DNA from 2 places in the Burkholderia sp. LMU1-1-1.1 genome. Region 1 is predicted to be linked to the other one. Evidence: riboswitches for the same ligand, from Rfam matches in the RefSeq annotation. Region 1 holds a riboswitch; the other holds the start of a gene.
What was found. A riboswitch is a leader RNA that binds a small molecule or an ion and turns the genes downstream of it on or off. The one in region 1 is predicted to bind glycine.

Region 1 (8,536 bases):
GGCGTTCCAGACCAACCTGGTGGCTTTGAACGCGGCGGTGGAGGCGGCGCGCGCCGGCGCCCAGGGCGAGGCGTTCGCGCAGGTGGCCAGCGAGGTGCTGACGTTGGCGCAGCGCTCGGCGACGGCCGCGCACGAGATCAAGGCCTTGATCGCCCAGTCGGTGGCCGAGATCGAGGGCGGCGCGCGCTCGGTGGAGGAGGCCGGCGACAGCATGGCGGAGATCGTGGCCTCGGTGCAGCAGGTGGGCGACATCATCAGCCAGATCAGCGAGGCCAGCGCGGAACAGGCCCAGGGCCTGCAGGGCGCGCACATGGCGATACTCGAGATGGACCAGGTGACGCAGCAGAACCTGGCCCTGGTGCGGCAGGCGGCGGCGGCGTCCACGGGGTTGCAGCGGCAGGCGCTCAACCTGTCGGAGGCGGTGGCGATGTTCAAGCTGGAAGAAGGACAGGAGCCGAACGCCCCCCAGCAACCGGGCTCGCCGCGGGTAGTGCGCCTGCGGCTGGCGTCGATTAGGAATTGAGCGCACTCGCAGGCCGTTGGCGGCTCCCGGCGGATTACGCGCTGCGCGCTAATCCGCCATGCGTGCGTCGCCAGCGGCTCGATTTTCAACCATCGACGGCGTCGCGCCAGCGGTCTCCGGGCCGTTTCAGGTAATTGTCGAAGACGTACCGCCACGGCATGGCGATGGGTATCATCACCACCAGCAGGCAGGCGAACACGTTTTCCGTCATGGCCTGGTCCATTTGGCCGGCGCGCCACGCCGGCAGCGCGACGATCGCCAGCCACAGCGTTTTCCACACCAGTTCCCACAGCAGCACCGGCAGCATTTGCAGCGGGTAGCGCACGCCGACGGCGCACAGCAATCCGAACGCGGCGAGCATGCAGTTGACGACCCCCTGCATCATTTCCCACTGCTTGTCATGACGAATAATCCCCGGCCAAACGACCATGGCCAGTCCCACGGCGATGATCAGATAGACGGCCCTCAGCATGTACAGGCGTGGCAGAGACACTGGATGCATCGTTCAGCTCCCGGATATATGGAATATCCATCTTACAACGGAAAAAGCAGGCAAAACCGTGAGGTTCACCTGCTTTTTTGGGGAGCCGCGCTAAACGCCGCGCGCGCCTTCGTCAGTCGTTACTCGTAATCGCTCATCGGCGCGCAGCCGCAGAACAGGTTGCGGTCGCCGTAGACGTTGTCGGCGCGGCCGACCGGCGGCCAGTACTTCTGCTTGCGCAGCGACGGCACCGGGTAGGCCGCCACCTCGCGGCTGTACTTGCGTTCCCACTTGTCGGCGGTCAGCACCTCGGCCGTGTGCGGCGCGAACTTGAGCGGGTTGTCCAGCTTATCGAACTCGCCGCTCTCCACTTTGGCGATCTCGCCGCGGATGGCGATCATGGCGTCGATGAAGCGGTCCATCTCGGCCTTCGATTCGCTTTCGGTCGGCTCGATCATCAAGGTGCCAGGCACCGGGAAGCTCATGGTCGGCGCATGGAAGCCGAAGTCCATCAGGCGCTTGGCGACGTCCTCGTTGCTGATGCCGGTGGCGTCCTGCAGCTGGCGCAGGTCGATGATGCACTCGTGCGCCACGAGGCCGTCGTGGCCCGAATACAGCACCGGGTAGTGCGGCGACAGGCGGCGCGCGATGTAGTTGGCGCTCAGGATCGCCGTCTCGGTCGCGGCGGTCAGGCCTTCGGCGCCCATCATCGCGATGTACATCCACGAAATCGGCAGGATGCTGGCCGAGCCATACGGCGCCGCGCTGACCGAACCGATACCGGCGTTGTCGCGGATGTAGCCGTTCGAACGCTGGTTGGGCAGGAACTTGGCCAGGTGCGCGCCGACGCCGATCGGGCCGACGCCAGGGCCGCCGCCGCCGTGCGGGATGCAGAAGGTCTTGTGCAGGTTCAGGTGCGAGACGTCGCCGCCGAAGGCGCCCGGCGCCGCCACGCCGACCAGCGCGTTCATGTTGGCGCCGTCGATGTAGACCTGGCCGCCGTGCGAGTGGATGATCTCGCACAGTTCCTGGATGCCTTCCTCGAACACGCCGTGGGTCGACGGGTAGGTCACCATCACGCACGCCAGGTTCTTCGAATGCAGTTCCGCCTTGGCCTTCAGGTCGGCCAGGTCGACGTTGCCGTTGGCGTCGCAGGCCGTGACCACCACCTGCATGCCGACCATGTTGGCCGATGCCGGGTTGGTGCCGTGCGCCGACGATGGAATCAGGCAGATGTTGCGATGGCCTTCGCCGCGCGACTGGTGGTAGGCCTGGATCACCAGCAGACCTGCGTACTCGCCCTGCGAGCCGGCGTTCGGCTGCAGCGAGATGGCGGCGTAGCCGGTCACCGCGCACAGCATCTCTTCCAGTTGCGCGATCATTTCGCGGTAGCCGATGGTCTGGCTGGCCGGCGCGAATGGGTGGATGTTGGAGAACTCGGGCCAGGTGACCGGGATCATCTCGGACGTCGCGTTCAGCTTCATGGTGCACGAACCCAGGGGGATCATGGTGCGGTCCAGCGCCAGGTCCTTGTCCGCCAGGCTGCGCAGGTAGCGCAGCATTTCGGTTTCGGAGTGGTAGCGGTTGAAGACCGGGTGCGTCAGGTACTCGCTCGAACGCGCCAGCGATGCCGGGAACGACTCGGCGACGGCCGCTTCGACGGTGTCGAAGTCCGGGCCGTGGGCCGGGCCGCCGACCGGATGGGCGAACACGGTCCACAGCAGCGCGATGTCTTCGCGCGTGGTGGTCTCGTCGAGCGAGACGCCGACGTGCGAGGCGTCGATGACGCGCAGGTTGACGCCGTGCGAGTGGGCCGAGGCGTGCAGCTGCTCGGCGTTGGCGACGGCGACGGTCAGCGTGTCGAAGAAGGTGTCGTTGGTGACGGTGTAGCCGAGCGTCTTCAGGTTCGACGCCAGCACGCCGGTGTAGCGGTGCACGCGCTGGGCGATCTGCAGCAGGCCTTTAGGGCCGTGGTAGACGGCGTACATCGACGCCATCACCGCCAGCAGCACCTGCGCGGTGCAGATGTTGGAGGTGGCTTTTTCGCGGCGGATGTGCTGCTCGCGGGTCTGCAGCGCCAGGCGGTAGGCCTTGTTGCCCTGGGCGTCGATGGTGACGCCGACCAGGCGGCCGGACATGCTGCGTTTGAATTCGTCGCGGGTCGACAGGTAGCCGGCGTGCGGGCCGCCGAAGCCCAGCGGAACGCCGAAGCGCTGGCTGTTGCCGACGACGACGTCCGCGCCCCATTCGCCCGGCGGCGTGAGCATGGTCAGCGCCAGCAGGTCGGCGGCGACGACCACCATCGCGCCCCTGGCCTTGACCGCCTCGACGCCGGCTTTGTAGTCGCGCACCACGCCGTTGACACCCGGGTACTGCAGCAGCACGCCAAAGGCCTCGCCGATGCCGGCCAATTCGGCCGGATGGAAGCCCTTGACTTCGATGCCCAGCGGCTTGGCGCGGGTCTCGACCACTTCGCGGGTTTGCGGCAGCACGTCGTCGGCGACGTAGAACACGTTCGACTTCGACTTGCCCACGCGCTGGATCAGGGTCATCGCCTCGGCGGCGGCGGTGCCTTCGTCGAGCATCGAGGCGTTGGCGATGCCCATGCCGGTCAGGTCGGTGACGGTTTGCTGGAAGTTCAGGATCGCTTCCAGGCGGCCTTGCGAGATCTCCGGCTGGTACGGCGTGTACGCGGTGTACCAGGCCGGGTTTTCGAAGATGTTACGCAGCACCACGCCCGGGGTCAGCGTGTTGTAGTAGCCCTGGCCGATCATCGACTTCAGCACCTTGTTCTTGCCGGCGATTTTTTTCAGCTTGTTCAGCGCTTCCTGTTCCGGCATCGGCTGCGTGTACGCGCCCAGCGGCAGCGTGGCCTTGTTGCGGATGTTGGCAGGGACGATGGTGTCGATCAGGGCGGCGCGCGAGGCGTAGCCGAGGACCGCCAGCATGGCTTCCTGTTCTGCGGCGTCAGGGCCGATATGGCGTGCGATGAAAGCGTCGCGGGCTTCGAGTTGGGTGAGGCTGGAGCGGGTCATGATTTGTCAGGGCCAAAAGAGAGAGGTAACCCCAAGCCAAACCTGGGGTCGGACCCGGTGGGGTCCGACCCCGCCTGGCTGTGCGGGTTAAAGCAAAGGCCGGCGCGATGCCGGTCTTTAATGAATTACGCTTCGGTGGTCTTGCCGTAGGCGGCGGCGTCGAGCAGGCCGTCGATCGCGCTGGCGTCGGTCGGCTTGATCTTGAACAGCCAGGCCGCGTAGGCGTCGGTGTTGATCGATTCCGGGGCGCTGGCCACGTCTTCGTTGACGGCGATGACTTCGCCCGACACCGGCGCGTAGATGTCGCTGGCCGCCTTGACCGATTCCACCACGGCGGCGTCGTCGCCGGCGGTGTAGCTCTTGCCGACCTTCGGCAGTTCGACGAAGACGATGTCGCCCAGCGCGTCCTGCGCGTACTCGGTGATGCCGACGGTGACGGTGCCGTCAGACTCAGCGCGTACCCATTCGTGGGATTCGGTGTACTTCAGGTCTGCAGGAATATTCATGTAAGGCTCCAGAGGGGTAGGGGTCGGGGTACTAGTCGGGATACTAAATCAATTTAAACAGCGAGGATTTTACCGTTGCGGACGAAAGGCAGCTTGACCACCGAGGCGGCCAGCTTCTTGTCGCGGATTTCGACGTGCACGGTGTCGCCGACGGCCACGCCGTTGGGCACGCGCGCCAGCGCGATCGCTTGCTGCATGGTCGGGCTGAAGGTGCCGCTGGTGATCTCGCCGGCGGCGTCGGTGCCGGCCACGATGACTTTCTGGTGGGCGCGCAGCACGCCGCCTTTTTCGCGCAGGATCAGGCCGACGAATTGGGCGTTCTGGCCCATCGCCTGCAAAGCCGCCTTGCCGATGAAATCGCGCTCGGACACCAGGTCGATGGTCCAGGCCAGGCCGGCGTCGAGCGGGTTCACGGTTTCGTCCATGTCCTGGCCGTACAGGTTCATGCCGGCTTCCAGGCGCAGCGTGTCGCGCGCGCCCAGGCCGGCGGGCTTGACGCCGGCGGCGGCGAGCGCGTTCCACAGCTTCTCGGCCTGGTCGGCGGCGACGCCGATCTCGAAGCCGTCTTCGCCGGTGTAGCCGGTGCGGGCGATCATCGCCTCGCCGAAGGCCGCGCTGTGCGCGAAGGCGACGTTGAACGGTTTCATGTCGGCGGTGCCGGCCTTCGATTCGGGGATGACTTCCCACACCTTGGCGCGGGCGTTCGGGCCTTGCACGGCGATCAGCGCCATCGCGTTATCGCCGTCGCGGCGCTGGGTGATCGTCACGCCGCTGTTGGTGGCGGTGTTTTGCGCCTGCATCCACGCCACGTCTTTTTCGGCGGTGCCGGCGTTGACGACCAGGCGGAACCAGCTCTCGTCGATGAAGTAGACGATCAAGTCGTCGATGACGAAGCCCTGCGGGTTGAGCATGCACGAGTACAGCGCCTTGCCCGACACCTGCAGCTTGTCGACGTTGTTGGCCAGCAGGCCGCGCAGGAAGGCGCGCACGTTGGCGCCCTTGATGTCGACCACGCACATGTGGGCGACGTCGAACATGCCGACGTCGGTGCGCACGGCGTTGTGTTCTTCGATCTGCGAGCCGTAGTTGACGGGCATGTCCCAACCGCCGAAATCGACCATCTTGGCGCCGGCGGCACGGTGTGCGTTATTAAGTGGGGTGGCTTTGAGCGTCATAATTCCTCGGTCCATATCGAAAAGGGGTTAACAGAACATACAAGGAACGGCTAAAAAGCTGTTTCCACAATGATCGCAGACCCCTCTGTCCTTGGTACCTGAGAGATTACGGGACGAGTCGGACTCGATTCCCGTGCGCCCCTTCGGTGGACCGCCGGCGTGTGCCGCGGCCGCTCTCCAGAGTTGGACCAGTTGGCATCCCGCCGCGATGTGATGACATCGATGACGGCCGCGCCGGTCCCTTGATCGGTCCTTTTGCCTGAGAGTTTTTGGGTAGTGCCCCTTCGGCGGCCGCGTTGGCGTATCCGCCCGCAACCCTCTCCCGATCAAGACTCGGGAATATATGTCAGAAGGGCCGGAATGTCAATCTTGCGGGCAAGGCGGGAGGGTGCGATGAGCGGGGGCGCGCACGAATGGCGAACAATAAAAACGCCGTATAAACAACTATTTGCTAGAATAAATCATACTTATTCGAGAGCCCACCCATGAGCCAAGATCCAAATTCCTACGAGGGCCACGCGTGGTTCACCCTGTCCGGCGACGTCAACAGTGACATGGTGCGCCGTGTCTTCGACGCCGTCGCCGACATGACCGAGGACCGCGTCACCACCGCGCACATCCTGATCCAGTCGAACGGCGGCTATGTCAGCGACGGCATCTGCCTGTACAACTACCTGAGCAAGCTGCCGATCAAGATCGTCACCTACAACGCCGGCGCGGTGGCGTCGATCGCCGTCATACTTTTCCTGTCCGGCCAGGAGCGCTATGCCAGCGACACGGCACGTTTCATGGTGCACAAATCGCACGCCAGCGCGCCGCACGGCGCCCGGCCGGACGCGCTGCGCATCATCGTCGAAGGCTTGCAGGCGGACGACGCCCGCACCGAGCAGATCCTGCGCGACCATGTGCAGCTGACCGAGGAGCACTGGCGCACGCACGCCTATTCCGACCTGCACCTGACGGCGGCCGAGGGCGTGGCGGTGGGGATGGTCAACGCGGTGAAGGATTTCGTGCCGCCGCGCGGACAGCGCGTGGCCAATATTTGATCTGAAGGTTGAGCGGCGCCAGGGAGGCGCCGCCGATGCCGCTAGCTATCCATCCTGATTAGCGGTTTTTGTTGCCCGACTGTTTGTTGCCGTCATTTTTGTGGCTTTGCCGGCCGGCTTCCACATGTTGCTCGTGGGTGCCGCCCTGGGTGCCGGAGCGCGAGCCGCTGGAAGAACCCTGGTCGCCCGATTGCTTGCTGCTACCCTGGTCTCCCGATTGCTTGCCGCTGCCTTGATTGGAGCCTTGCTTGCTGCCGCCGCCTTTTTGATTCGAGTTCATTTTAATTCCTTTGTGAAAGTGAAAGAACGTACTCGCCAAAAGCGCGCCGTGCTTCCCGGAAACCGGTGGGCAACGTGTGCGTTTCTGGTAGAGCAATGATGCGTTTTCGCTCAGGCACTTGCTATCGGAGTGCGTCTTGGAGGGCTGTAGGAACATGCCTCGCACTCTTCATCAAAACTCTTCCCATTCGACTTCATTGCTGAGCTTGCCGGACGCTTTCCCGAGGCCGCTTGTGGAGGCGGCGCGCCCGGTCGCGCGGGGCTTGGCATGCGCCTCGGCGCCTGCTTTGGCGCTGGTGGCCGGGGCGGTGTTGGCGGCCGGGCGGCGCGGCGCGGCCTTGCGCTTGTCCGCCGACGGCAATGCCGGCTTGAGCCGCTCGCGGCGGGTGATGGCGGTGGCCGGCGCGGCGGGCGTCTCCCGGTGGTCCGGCATCTCCGCCGCGCCCGTCAGGGCGGCGGTGCCACGGGTGTCCAGCGCGTCGGCGCCGCCGACCGACTGCGGCGTGTCCCGGTACGCGCCCTCGTGCACGGCAAACGCGCCGATCGCCTCGTTCAGTTTGCCGGTTTCATCGCGCATCGACGACGCGGCCGCCGCCGCCTGCTCCACCAGCGCGGCGTTCTGCTGGGTCGCCTGATCCATCGCCGCGATCGCCTGATTGACCTGCTCCAGGCCGGCCGTCTGCTCGGCGCTGGCGTCGGCGATCTCCCCGATCAGCCCGGTCACGCGCTGGACGCTGCCCACCACCTCGTCCATCGTCAGCCGCGCCTGGTCGGCCAGCTGCGCGCCGCGCACGACCTTGTCGACCGAGTCGTCGATCAGGCTCTTGATCTCCTTGGCCGCCGCCGCGCTGCGCTGGGCCAGGTTGCGCACCTCGGAGGCGACCACGGCGAAGCCACGGCCTTGCTCGCCGGCACGCGCCGCCTCGACCGCCGCGTTCAGGGCCAGGATGTTGGTCTGGAATGCGATGCCGTCGATCACCCCGATGATTTCCGCGATTTTCTTCGAGCTGTCGTTGATCGACGCCATCGTGCCGACCACCTGGTCGACATCGTTGCCGCCGCGCACCGCGACCGCCGACGCCGACACGGCCAGCTTGTTGGCCTGCACCGCGTGCTCGGCGTTTTGCTTGACGGTGGCCGTCAACTGTTCCATCGACGAGGCGGTTTCCTCCAGCGAGGCGGCCTGTTGCTCGGTGCGGGTCGACAGGTCCTGATTGCCTTCGGCGATCTCGGCCGACGCCTGGCCGATCGCGCGGGCGCCGCTTTGCACCTGGGCGATCATCGTCATCAGGCTGTCGTTCATGTGCTGCATCGCTTGCAGCAGCTTGCCGGTTTCATTGCTCGTGCGCACCTCGATGCGGGTGCTCAGGTCGCCATCGGCGATGCGCCGCGCCACCAGCATCACCTGCAGCAGCGGCGCCGAGATCGTGCGCGCCAGCCACAGCGCCAGCAGCACGCCGAAGCCGATCGCGGCGGCGAGCAGGGCCAGGG
Region 2 (8,536 bases), on a different contig from region 1:
TGTGCGAAGGCTTCCTGAAGCGCATCAGCGACTATTTCAAGGCCGACGGCGGTTCGGTGCGTATCCTCGACCCGAACCGGGGCAACCTGCACATGCTGGTGCATCACGGCATTTCCGAAAAACTGGTCGAGACCGAGCGCTGCCTCAAGGTGGGCGAATGCCTGTGCGGCGAGGCCGTGGTCAGCAAGCTGGCGGTGATCCATGACCTGCGGCGCATGGATCGCGGCCACACCCTGCAGTGCCACCGCGAGGGCTTCGCCACAATCTCGATCTTCCATATCTTCGCACAGCGCCAGCACCTGGGCTTCTTCAACCTGCATTTCCGAAAGACGACCGTGTTCACCGCGGCGCAGACGGCCTTGCTGGAGACGCTGGGCCAACTGCTGGGCACCGCCATCGAGAACCAGCGCCTGCAGGGACGCGACCGTGAACTGGCCATTTCCGAGGAGCGCAATCTGGTCGCGCAGGGTCTGCACGACAGCATCGCCCAGGGCCTGAACTTCCTGAACCTGCAAGTGCAGATGCTGGAACAGTCGCTCAAGGTCGGCCGCGTCGACGAGATCGAGAGCATCGTCCCGGCCCTGCGCGCCGGCGTCGAGGAGAGCTACCAGGACGTGCGCGAGCTGCTGCACAACTTCCGCACCCGTCTTCAGGAAGGCAACCTGGTGACGTCGCTGGAAACGGTGGTCGACAAGTTCCGCCGGCAGAGCGGCATCGCCGTCGATTTCGCCGCCGACAGCGACGGCGCGCCGTTCCCGCGCGAGCACCAGCTGCAACTGTTGTTCATCGTGCAGGAGGCGCTGTCGAACGTGCGCAAGCACGCTTCGGCGCGCCAGGTGCGCATCAAGCTCACAGACGGCGAGGATTTCGACCTGAGCATCGGCGACGACGGCCATGGCTTCGATCCCAAGGGACTCGACGCCAAGGGCGGCGCCCATGTCGGCATCACCATCATGCGCGAACGCGCGCAACGCATCGATGCCCGGCTGGACGTCGAGTCCGCGCCCGGCGCCGGCACCGTCGTGCGCGTGCACCTTGGCCGCGCCCAGCGGCGCGCGGCGTAATCATTCAAGAGAGGCTACACCCATGCAAACCAATCCGGATTCCAACGCCATCAGCGTGCTGCTGGTCGACGACCACACCTTGTTCCGCAGCGGCATACGCTCGCTGCTGCAGCGCCATCCGGAGTTCAACGTGGTGGGCGAGGCCGCCGACGGCTTCGAGGGCATCAAGCGCGCGCTGCAACTACAGCCGCAGGTGGTGCTGCTGGACCTGAACATGCCGGGCATGTCGGGCGTGGAAACGCTGCAGCTGATGCGCCAGGATTGCCCCGACACCGCCATCGTCATGCTGACCGTGTCCGAGGACGCCGAGGATCTGAGCACGGCGCTCAAGGCCGGCGCCAGCGGCTATCTGCTCAAGAACATCGACACCGACTACCTGACGCGTGCGATCCGCCGCGCCGCCGCCGGCGAGACCGTGGTGGCCGAGGCGATGACGGCCAAGCTGGTGGCGCAGCTGCAAAGCGGTGCGGCGGCGCCGGTGGCCTCCGAGCTAGACAAGTTGACGCCGCGCGAGCGCGAAATCCTCGATTGCCTGGCGCGCGGCGAGAGCAACAAGAGCATCGCCCGCAATCTGGAACTGGCGGAAAGCACGGTCAAGATCCATGTCCAGAACGTGCTGAAAAAGCTCAAGCTCAGCAGCCGGGTGCAGGCGGCGGTGTATGCCGTCGAGCACCGCATGCAGGGCGGCGGCTGATGCGCCGCCGCCTGGACTGCGGTCAACCGCCGCAGCAGCCACCGCAGCAACCGCCGGCGTTGGCTTTTGGCTCTGGCGCGCCGTCGTTCGGATAGGACGGATAACCGGCCAGCGCGAGGGCGCGCGTGAGCAGGTGCGGCGACGTCAGCGTTTCGTCGACGCGCATGATCGCAATGCCGTCGCGCAGCGAGACGCTCACTTCGCTCACGCCGTTTGTTTCATTGAGAATTTGGGCGACCTTGTCGGCGCAGGCTTCGCCATCCATGGCGTCAATTTTCAGTACTGTGGTGTGCATCGCATTTCCTCGTTTGGTGTATCGGCTGAATCAACCCCTACAGGCTAAGCGAAAGCGGCGCGGCGGTCGATGCCTGTGGGCCGCTCGCGGCCGGTATTTTCGATTTCCTTGATGCAGGTTAAGCCGATTGGGCGCTGGTCTTCACAGGTACTGACACCGCGCAGACAATATGCCGGAACTCTAAAGGAATGACGATCATGACCTTGCTGCATATCGAAGAACCCGCGGCCCGAGCGGGCGCCTGGCACACCGGCCACCCTTTGTGGCGGCTGGGGTTCCGCCCCTTCTACCTGGGCGCGGCGCTGTTCGCGGCGCTGTCCATCCCGCTGTGGATGGCGCAGTATTTCGGCTGGATACGGGGTGGCCTCGCCAGCCTGCTGCATGTCGGCTTCGCCTGGCACATGCACGAAATGGTGTTCGGCATGGCGGCCGCCGTGGTGGTGGGATTTCTTTACACGGCGGCGTTCAACTGGACCGGCCTGTGGACGCCTGTGCGCGGCAAGCTGGCCGCGCTGGTGATGCTGTGGTTGCTGGGCCGGGTGGCGATGCTGCTGGCGCCGCCACTGGCCGCCGCCATTGTCGACTGGACGTTCCTGCCGCTGGCCGCCTGGCCGTTGTGGCGCGTGATGCGCCAGTCCGGCAACAAACGCAACTACTTCCTGGTCGTCCTGCTGGGCCTGATGGCGCTGGCCAACGGCGTGTTCCACGCAATCACCCTGGGCTGGCTAGCGCAGGCGCCGTTGGCGCCGATACAGGCCGCCATCCTGGTGATCGTCATCATGGAGACGGCCATCGGAACCCGCATCATCCCCATGTTCACGCGCAACGGCGCGCCGGGCACCACGCCGCTGGTGCAGCCGATGCTCGACCGTGTGTCGCTCGGCCTGTTGACGGCGTCAGCCCTGGCGTGGGTGGCGGCCGCGCCGGCTTGGCTGTTCGGGCCGCTGGCGCTGGCCGCGGCGGCGCTGGTGCTGCTGCGCTTGTGGCGCTGGCAGGCGTTGCGCACGCTGTCGGTGCCGCTGTTGTGGATCATGCACCTGTCGTATGCGTGGATCGCGGTCGGCTTCGTGCTGCTCGCGCTGTCGAGCTGGAAGTTGGTGAGCGCCAGTGCCGGATTCCACGCGCTGGCCGTTGGATCGATGGCGGGACTGATCCTGGGCATGATGACGCGTACGACCTTGGGCCACACCGGACGTCCGCTCAAGGCGGGCCGGGCCGAGCGCGCCATGTTCGTGCTGATCCAGCTCAGCGCCCTGTCGCGCGTGCTGTCGGCGCTGGGCTGGGACAATGCGGGCGGCTCGCTGCTGCTGGCCAGCGCCGCCTGTTGGGCGGTCGCGTTCGGCCTGTATGCGCTGGTCTACCGTCCGTACCTGGCTAACGCGCGGGTGGACGGCAAACCGGGTTAGCACGGAGCCCGCCGGCGATGCGGGCATAATACTGTGTTTCCCGTCTCGAAGAAAAACACATGTCGGATTTGTTAATGCGCTTGAATGGCAACCCGCTCACCGGCGCCATCGCCAAGGCGATCGGCCTGCCGAACCCCGTGCCGCTGTCGCGCGAGGCGGGTCCTTATGTGGAGCGGCCGTTCGATGGCAAGCGCGTGCTGTTGTGCCGAACCGCCGGCGGCTATGCGGCCGACGCCATGGCGGCGGCCTTGGCGCGCGCCGGCGCGGCAACGCTGGACGCACCGCCCGCCGACGCCGGGCCGCTCGATATCGTGGCGATGGACGCGACCGGCTGCGTGACGCCGCAGGATTATCGGGCGTTGTACGACGGCTTGCATCCCGTCGTGCGGCGGCTGGTCCGCAATGGCCGGGTACTGGTGCTGGCGGCCGATCCCGGCGCGGCGGCCACGCCCGTCGCCGCCGCCGTTGCGCGTGGTGTCGAGGGATTCGTGCGGTCGCTGGCGAAGGAGATCGGCGCGAAGGGCATCACCGTCAATCTCGGCTATGTGGCCCGCGACGCGCTCGACCGGCTCGACGGCCCGTTGCGGTTCTTCTGCGGCGCCCGCGCCACCTATGTGACCGGTCAGGCTTTTCACCTCGCCGGCAGCGTCGCCGCACCCGCCGGCATGCCCTCGACGCAGGTCTTGTCCGGTAAGGTCGCGCTGGTGACGGGTGCCGCCAGGGGCATCGGACTGGCCGTGGTGGAGCGGCTGGCGCAGGAGGGCGCCACCGTGGTCGCGCTCGACGTGCCGGGCGCGGCGGAGGAGTTGCACAAGGCCTGCGGCCGCTACGCCGCCGTTCCCTTCCTGGCCGATATCGCGGCGCCGGACACCGCGGAGCGCCTGGCCGGCTTCCTGCTCGAACGCTTCGGTGGCGTCGACATCGTGGTCCACAACGCGGGCATCACGCGCGACCGCACGCTGGCCAATATGCAGGAACATTTCTGGGATCTGGTGGTGCAGGTCAACCTGGCCGCCGTGATGGCGATCGACCAGCAATTCCTTGAGCGCGGCGTGCTGCGGGACGAGGGCCGCATAGTCTGCCTGTCGTCGGTCAGCGGCGTGGCGGGAAACTTCGGGCAGACCAACTACGCGGCGTCGAAGGCCGCGCTGATCGGTTATGTGGCGGCCCAGGCGCCGCTGCTGGCGCCGCGCGGCATCTGCATCAACGCCGTGGCGCCGGGCTTTATCGACACGCCGATGACCGACGCCATGCCCATGGTCGTGCGGGAGATCGGCCGGCGCCTGAATTCCGTCAAGCAGAGCGGTCAACCGCGCGACGTCGCCGAACCGATTACCTTCCTTGCCACCCCGGGCGCGTTCGGCATCAGTGGCGCGACCCTGCGCGTTTGCGGGCAGGGCTTGATCGGGGCGTGACGCTGGAGCGCGGCAATCGCGGCGTGGCTTACGGGTTTTTTGCAGCCAGCAGGGCGGCCGTATCCTTCGCCCCCATCGTCTGCGCCAGCGAGATCGCCGTCATGCCCCGGCTGTCGACCGCGTCGACGGCCGCGCCGCGCTCGATCAATAGATTGAGGATATCGGTGCGGTTGAACATGGCCGCCATCATCAGCGGCGTCTTGCCGTCCGGACTGGCGCCCTCGATGTCCGCGCCATGGGCCAGCAGCAGTTCGGCGATGTCCAGGTAGCCTTTGTAGGCGACGCCGGCCAGCGGCGTCTGTCCCTGATCGTTGGCGACGTTCGGATCGGCGCCGGCTTCGAGCAGCACGCGCGCCGTGTCCAGGTGGCCGTGGTAGCACGCCAGCATGATCAGGCTGTCGCCCTTTTCATTGCGGAAGCCGACGGGCAGGCCCTTGGCCACCATCCCGGCCAGGCGCTCCGCTTCGCCGGCTCGCACCAGCGTGAATACACCGCGTATGAATTCCAGGGTTTCGGCGTCCATCGCCGGGGCGGGCGTTGCCGCCTTTTCATTCTCTGCCATGTCTAGCCTTCATCAAGTTATTTCGGGGTAACGATAAGTATGCCTGAGTTCAATTTTAAGCGATGTACGCTGTCGCACGTGCAAGGCAGGGTCGCACGCATAGCAGGCTCGAGACCTGATGTTCTTGCGCCGGCGCAGGTGCGGGTCGGTTTTTTCGCACACTTTGTGTGAGATCAAAGGCGTTGCCGGACCTCCGGCGCTAGCATGATTTGGGTACGCACCTGCGTACGACATTGTATGGAGCGCACAAAGGGGGAAACTATGATGATCGAGCGTAAAAAGCAGGCGGGAGCGCTAGCATGGGTGGCCGCGACGTTGCTGTCCGGCGCGGCGGTGGCCCAGTCTGGAAGCGGGCAGAGCGGCCAAAGCGGCCAAAGCGGCACCAGCGGACAAAGCGGACAAAGCGGACAAAGCGGACAAACCGGATCGAGCGGACAGGGTGGCTCGGCAAGCCAGACCGGTGAGAGCGCCCGGAGCGGGCGTAGCGACACGGGCAGTCTCGGCGCCAAGCCCGCTCAGCGGGCATCGCAACGCGTCAGCGACGCGCTGTCGGTGGTGCGCCAGCTGGAGGCGGAACCGCGCATGAAACAATTGTTGCAACAGGCAAAAGGCGTGCTGATTGTTCCATCGTATGGACGGGCGGCGCTGGGCGTGGGCGCCCATGGCGGTGCCGGCTTGCTACTGCTGAAACGGTCCGACGGCAGTTGGAGCGGGCCGGCGTTCTACGACCTCGGCGGCTTGACGGTCGGTCTTCAGGCCGGCGTGGAAGGCGGGCCGGTCGCGCTGGTTCTCAACAATGAGAAGGCGGTCAACGAGTTCATGAAGAAAAACAATCTTGCCCTGAGCGCCGATGCCGGCCTTACCGTGTTGAACTGGAGCAGGCTGGCGCAGGGAACGGCGGGCACCGGCGATGTCGTGGCCTGGAGCGGGACCAAGGGCTTGTTCGGCGACGTGGCGGCGGTGGGCGTCAATGATATCCGCTTCAACCAAAGCCTGACCAATGCCTATTACGGCCGGACGCTGTCGCCAAGGGAGATCGCGGCGGGCACCGTCAGCAACCCGCAGGCCGAGCCGTTGCAGCAGGCGCTGGGCCAGGCGGCGACCATCGCCCGTTGATGCCAGGGGCGCCGCCCCTCCGCCGCGCCACGGTCTACACGGGGTGTATCAGCGGGGCGGACGGCGCCGACTCTTCATGGTCCCGCTGGACGATCGCGAGTTCGCCGGCGAAATCGGCCAGCGCTTGCTGGTAGTGGTCCGACAGCACGTCGCTCTGGCGCAGGCACAGGCTGGCGATGGGCAGTTTGTTGCACATTTCCGCCATCGACGTCAGCACGTCCTGGCCGTCGCCGCCGCCGGCCGTGCAGAACAGGCCGATGCGGCGGAAATGCTCGCGCTGCCGCAGGATGTAGCTGCGCATCGGCGCGCTCATTTGTCCGGCCCAGACCGGCGTGCCGAGCAAAATGAACGGATAGTCGGCAGGGCGGCGTTGCGGCGGGGCGATCTCGCCCGGCAGCTTGCGCCAGCCTTGCCACGCCGAACGCAGGAAGCCGGCGGCGCCGTCGCGCGGGCGTAGATCCTGCGGTCGCTCGATGTCGGCGCCGCAGGCCTGGGCCAGCGTGTTGGCGACTTTGGCCGTCACGCCGGTGCGAGAGTAGTACACGATGAGGCAAAGTTTCATGGCAGCTCCTTTTCGGCGCAAGGCGGCCGGCGTGCCGGGTCTTTGCTGGTTTGACCGACAAGGGACGTCGCGGTTCCCCGCCGCGACGATTGTCTGCCGTCCACCGCCGCCGGTGCTGTGCCGGGTCAAGCTTATGGCCGGTTGCAAATCCAACGGGGATAGTAAAGCCGCAATTTTTCGGGTAAGCTAGGCGCGTTGTGGCCAAAAGCCATCGCCGTATCGGGAGAGACTGTTCCAGCATAGGCTGACGAACGGCGCCGAAGGAGCAACCGCCCCGGAAACTCTCAGGCCAAAGGACCGATACAGCACTTTAAACTCTGAAGAGCGGCAGGACTCGGACGTCGTCCCCCGCACCGAAGGAGCAAGCGCTGCCGCCATCGCGGCCCGGCGTGAATCTCTCAGGTCCAGAACAGAGGGGGTGTCTTTGCGCATGTGCGCCGAGACCATCCCCTTTGACGGTTCGGAGTCCTTCATGAAAACCATAGCAATCATTGGCGGCGGCATCACCGGCGTCACCACCGCCTACGCCCTCGCCAAACGCGGCTTCTCCGTCACCCTGCTGGAACGCCACCGCTACGCGGCGATGGAAACCTCGTTCGCCAACGGCGGACAGCTGTCCGCCTCCAACGCCGAGGTGTGGAACCACCGGTCCACCATCGCCAAGGGCCTGAAGTGGATGCTGAGGAACGACGCGCCGCTGCTGGTCAATCCAAAGCCGGGCTGGCACAAGCTGTCGTGGTTCGCCGAATTCATCGCCGCCATGCCGCACTACCGCGACAACACCGTCGCCACCGCGCAGCTGGCGCTGGCCGCGCGCGAGTATCTGTTCCAGTGGGCCAGGGACGAGGACATCGCCTTTGACCTCAAACGGGAGGGCATCCTGCACATCTACCGCGACCGCGCGGGATTCGAGCACGCCGCCGGCGTGTCGAAGCTGTTGTTGCAGGGCGGGCTCTCGCGCCGCGCCGTCACCCCGGAGGAGATGCGCGCCATCGAGCCCACGCTGCGCGGCGAGTACTACGGCGGCCACTACACCGTCAGCGACAGCACCGGCGATATCCACAAATTCACCACCGGCCTGGCGTTGGCGGCGCAACGGCTCGGCGCCGATCTGCGCTTCGGCCAGCAGGTGACGGCCATGCGGGCGGACGCGGACGGCGTCGATATCACCGTCGAAGAGGATGGTTTCGGCGAAACCCGCCGCCACGACGCGGTGGTCGTTTGCGCCGGCACCGCCAGCCGCGCCATGGCGGCCATGCTGGGCGACCGCGTCAACGTCTATCCGGTCAAGGGTTATTCGATCACGGTTCATCTGAACGACGCCGCCAGCCAGGCCGCCGCGCCGACGGTCAGCCTGCTCGACGACGAGACCAAGCTGGTGACCAGCCGCCTCGGGGACGACCGCTTCCGCGTGGCCGGCAC

Region 2: linked by a shared signal. The riboswitch ahead of MRBLMU1_RS01935 (D-amino acid dehydrogenase) and the one ahead of gcvT (glycine cleavage system aminomethyltransferase GcvT) in region 1 are both predicted to bind glycine.

The regions. Positions count from the first base shown of each region.
Region 1 is NZ_JBEGHG010000002.1:75,507-84,042, forward strand. Features, by position in the region: gene MRBLMU1_RS02740 (methyl-accepting chemotaxis protein) at 1-523, shown strand, start outside; gene MRBLMU1_RS02745 (hypothetical protein) at 609-1,025, opposite strand; gene gcvP (aminomethyl-transferring glycine dehydrogenase) at 1,145-4,039, opposite strand; gene gcvH (glycine cleavage system protein GcvH) at 4,165-4,545, opposite strand; gene gcvT (glycine cleavage system aminomethyltransferase GcvT) at 4,599-5,720, opposite strand; glycine riboswitch at 5,796-5,911, opposite strand; glycine riboswitch at 5,958-6,055, opposite strand; gene MRBLMU1_RS02765 (ATP-dependent Clp protease proteolytic subunit) at 6,206-6,766, shown strand; gene MRBLMU1_RS02770 (hypothetical protein) at 6,825-7,046, opposite strand; gene MRBLMU1_RS02775 (methyl-accepting chemotaxis protein) at 7,218-8,536, opposite strand, start outside.
Region 2 is NZ_JBEGHG010000001.1:488,416-496,951, reverse strand. Features, by position in the region: gene MRBLMU1_RS01975 (type IV pili methyl-accepting chemotaxis transducer N-terminal domain-containing protein) at 1-1,064, shown strand, start outside; gene MRBLMU1_RS01970 (response regulator) at 1,087-1,758, shown strand; gene MRBLMU1_RS01965 (heavy-metal-associated domain-containing protein) at 1,781-2,053, opposite strand; gene MRBLMU1_RS01960 (NnrS family protein) at 2,251-3,459, shown strand; gene MRBLMU1_RS01955 (3-oxoacyl-ACP reductase) at 3,519-4,874, shown strand; gene MRBLMU1_RS01950 (ankyrin repeat domain-containing protein) at 4,903-5,436, opposite strand; gene MRBLMU1_RS01945 (lipid-binding SYLF domain-containing protein) at 5,698-6,552, shown strand; gene MRBLMU1_RS01940 (flavodoxin family protein) at 6,587-7,114, opposite strand; glycine riboswitch at 7,325-7,424, shown strand; glycine riboswitch at 7,425-7,537, shown strand; gene MRBLMU1_RS01935 (D-amino acid dehydrogenase) at 7,587-8,536, shown strand, end outside.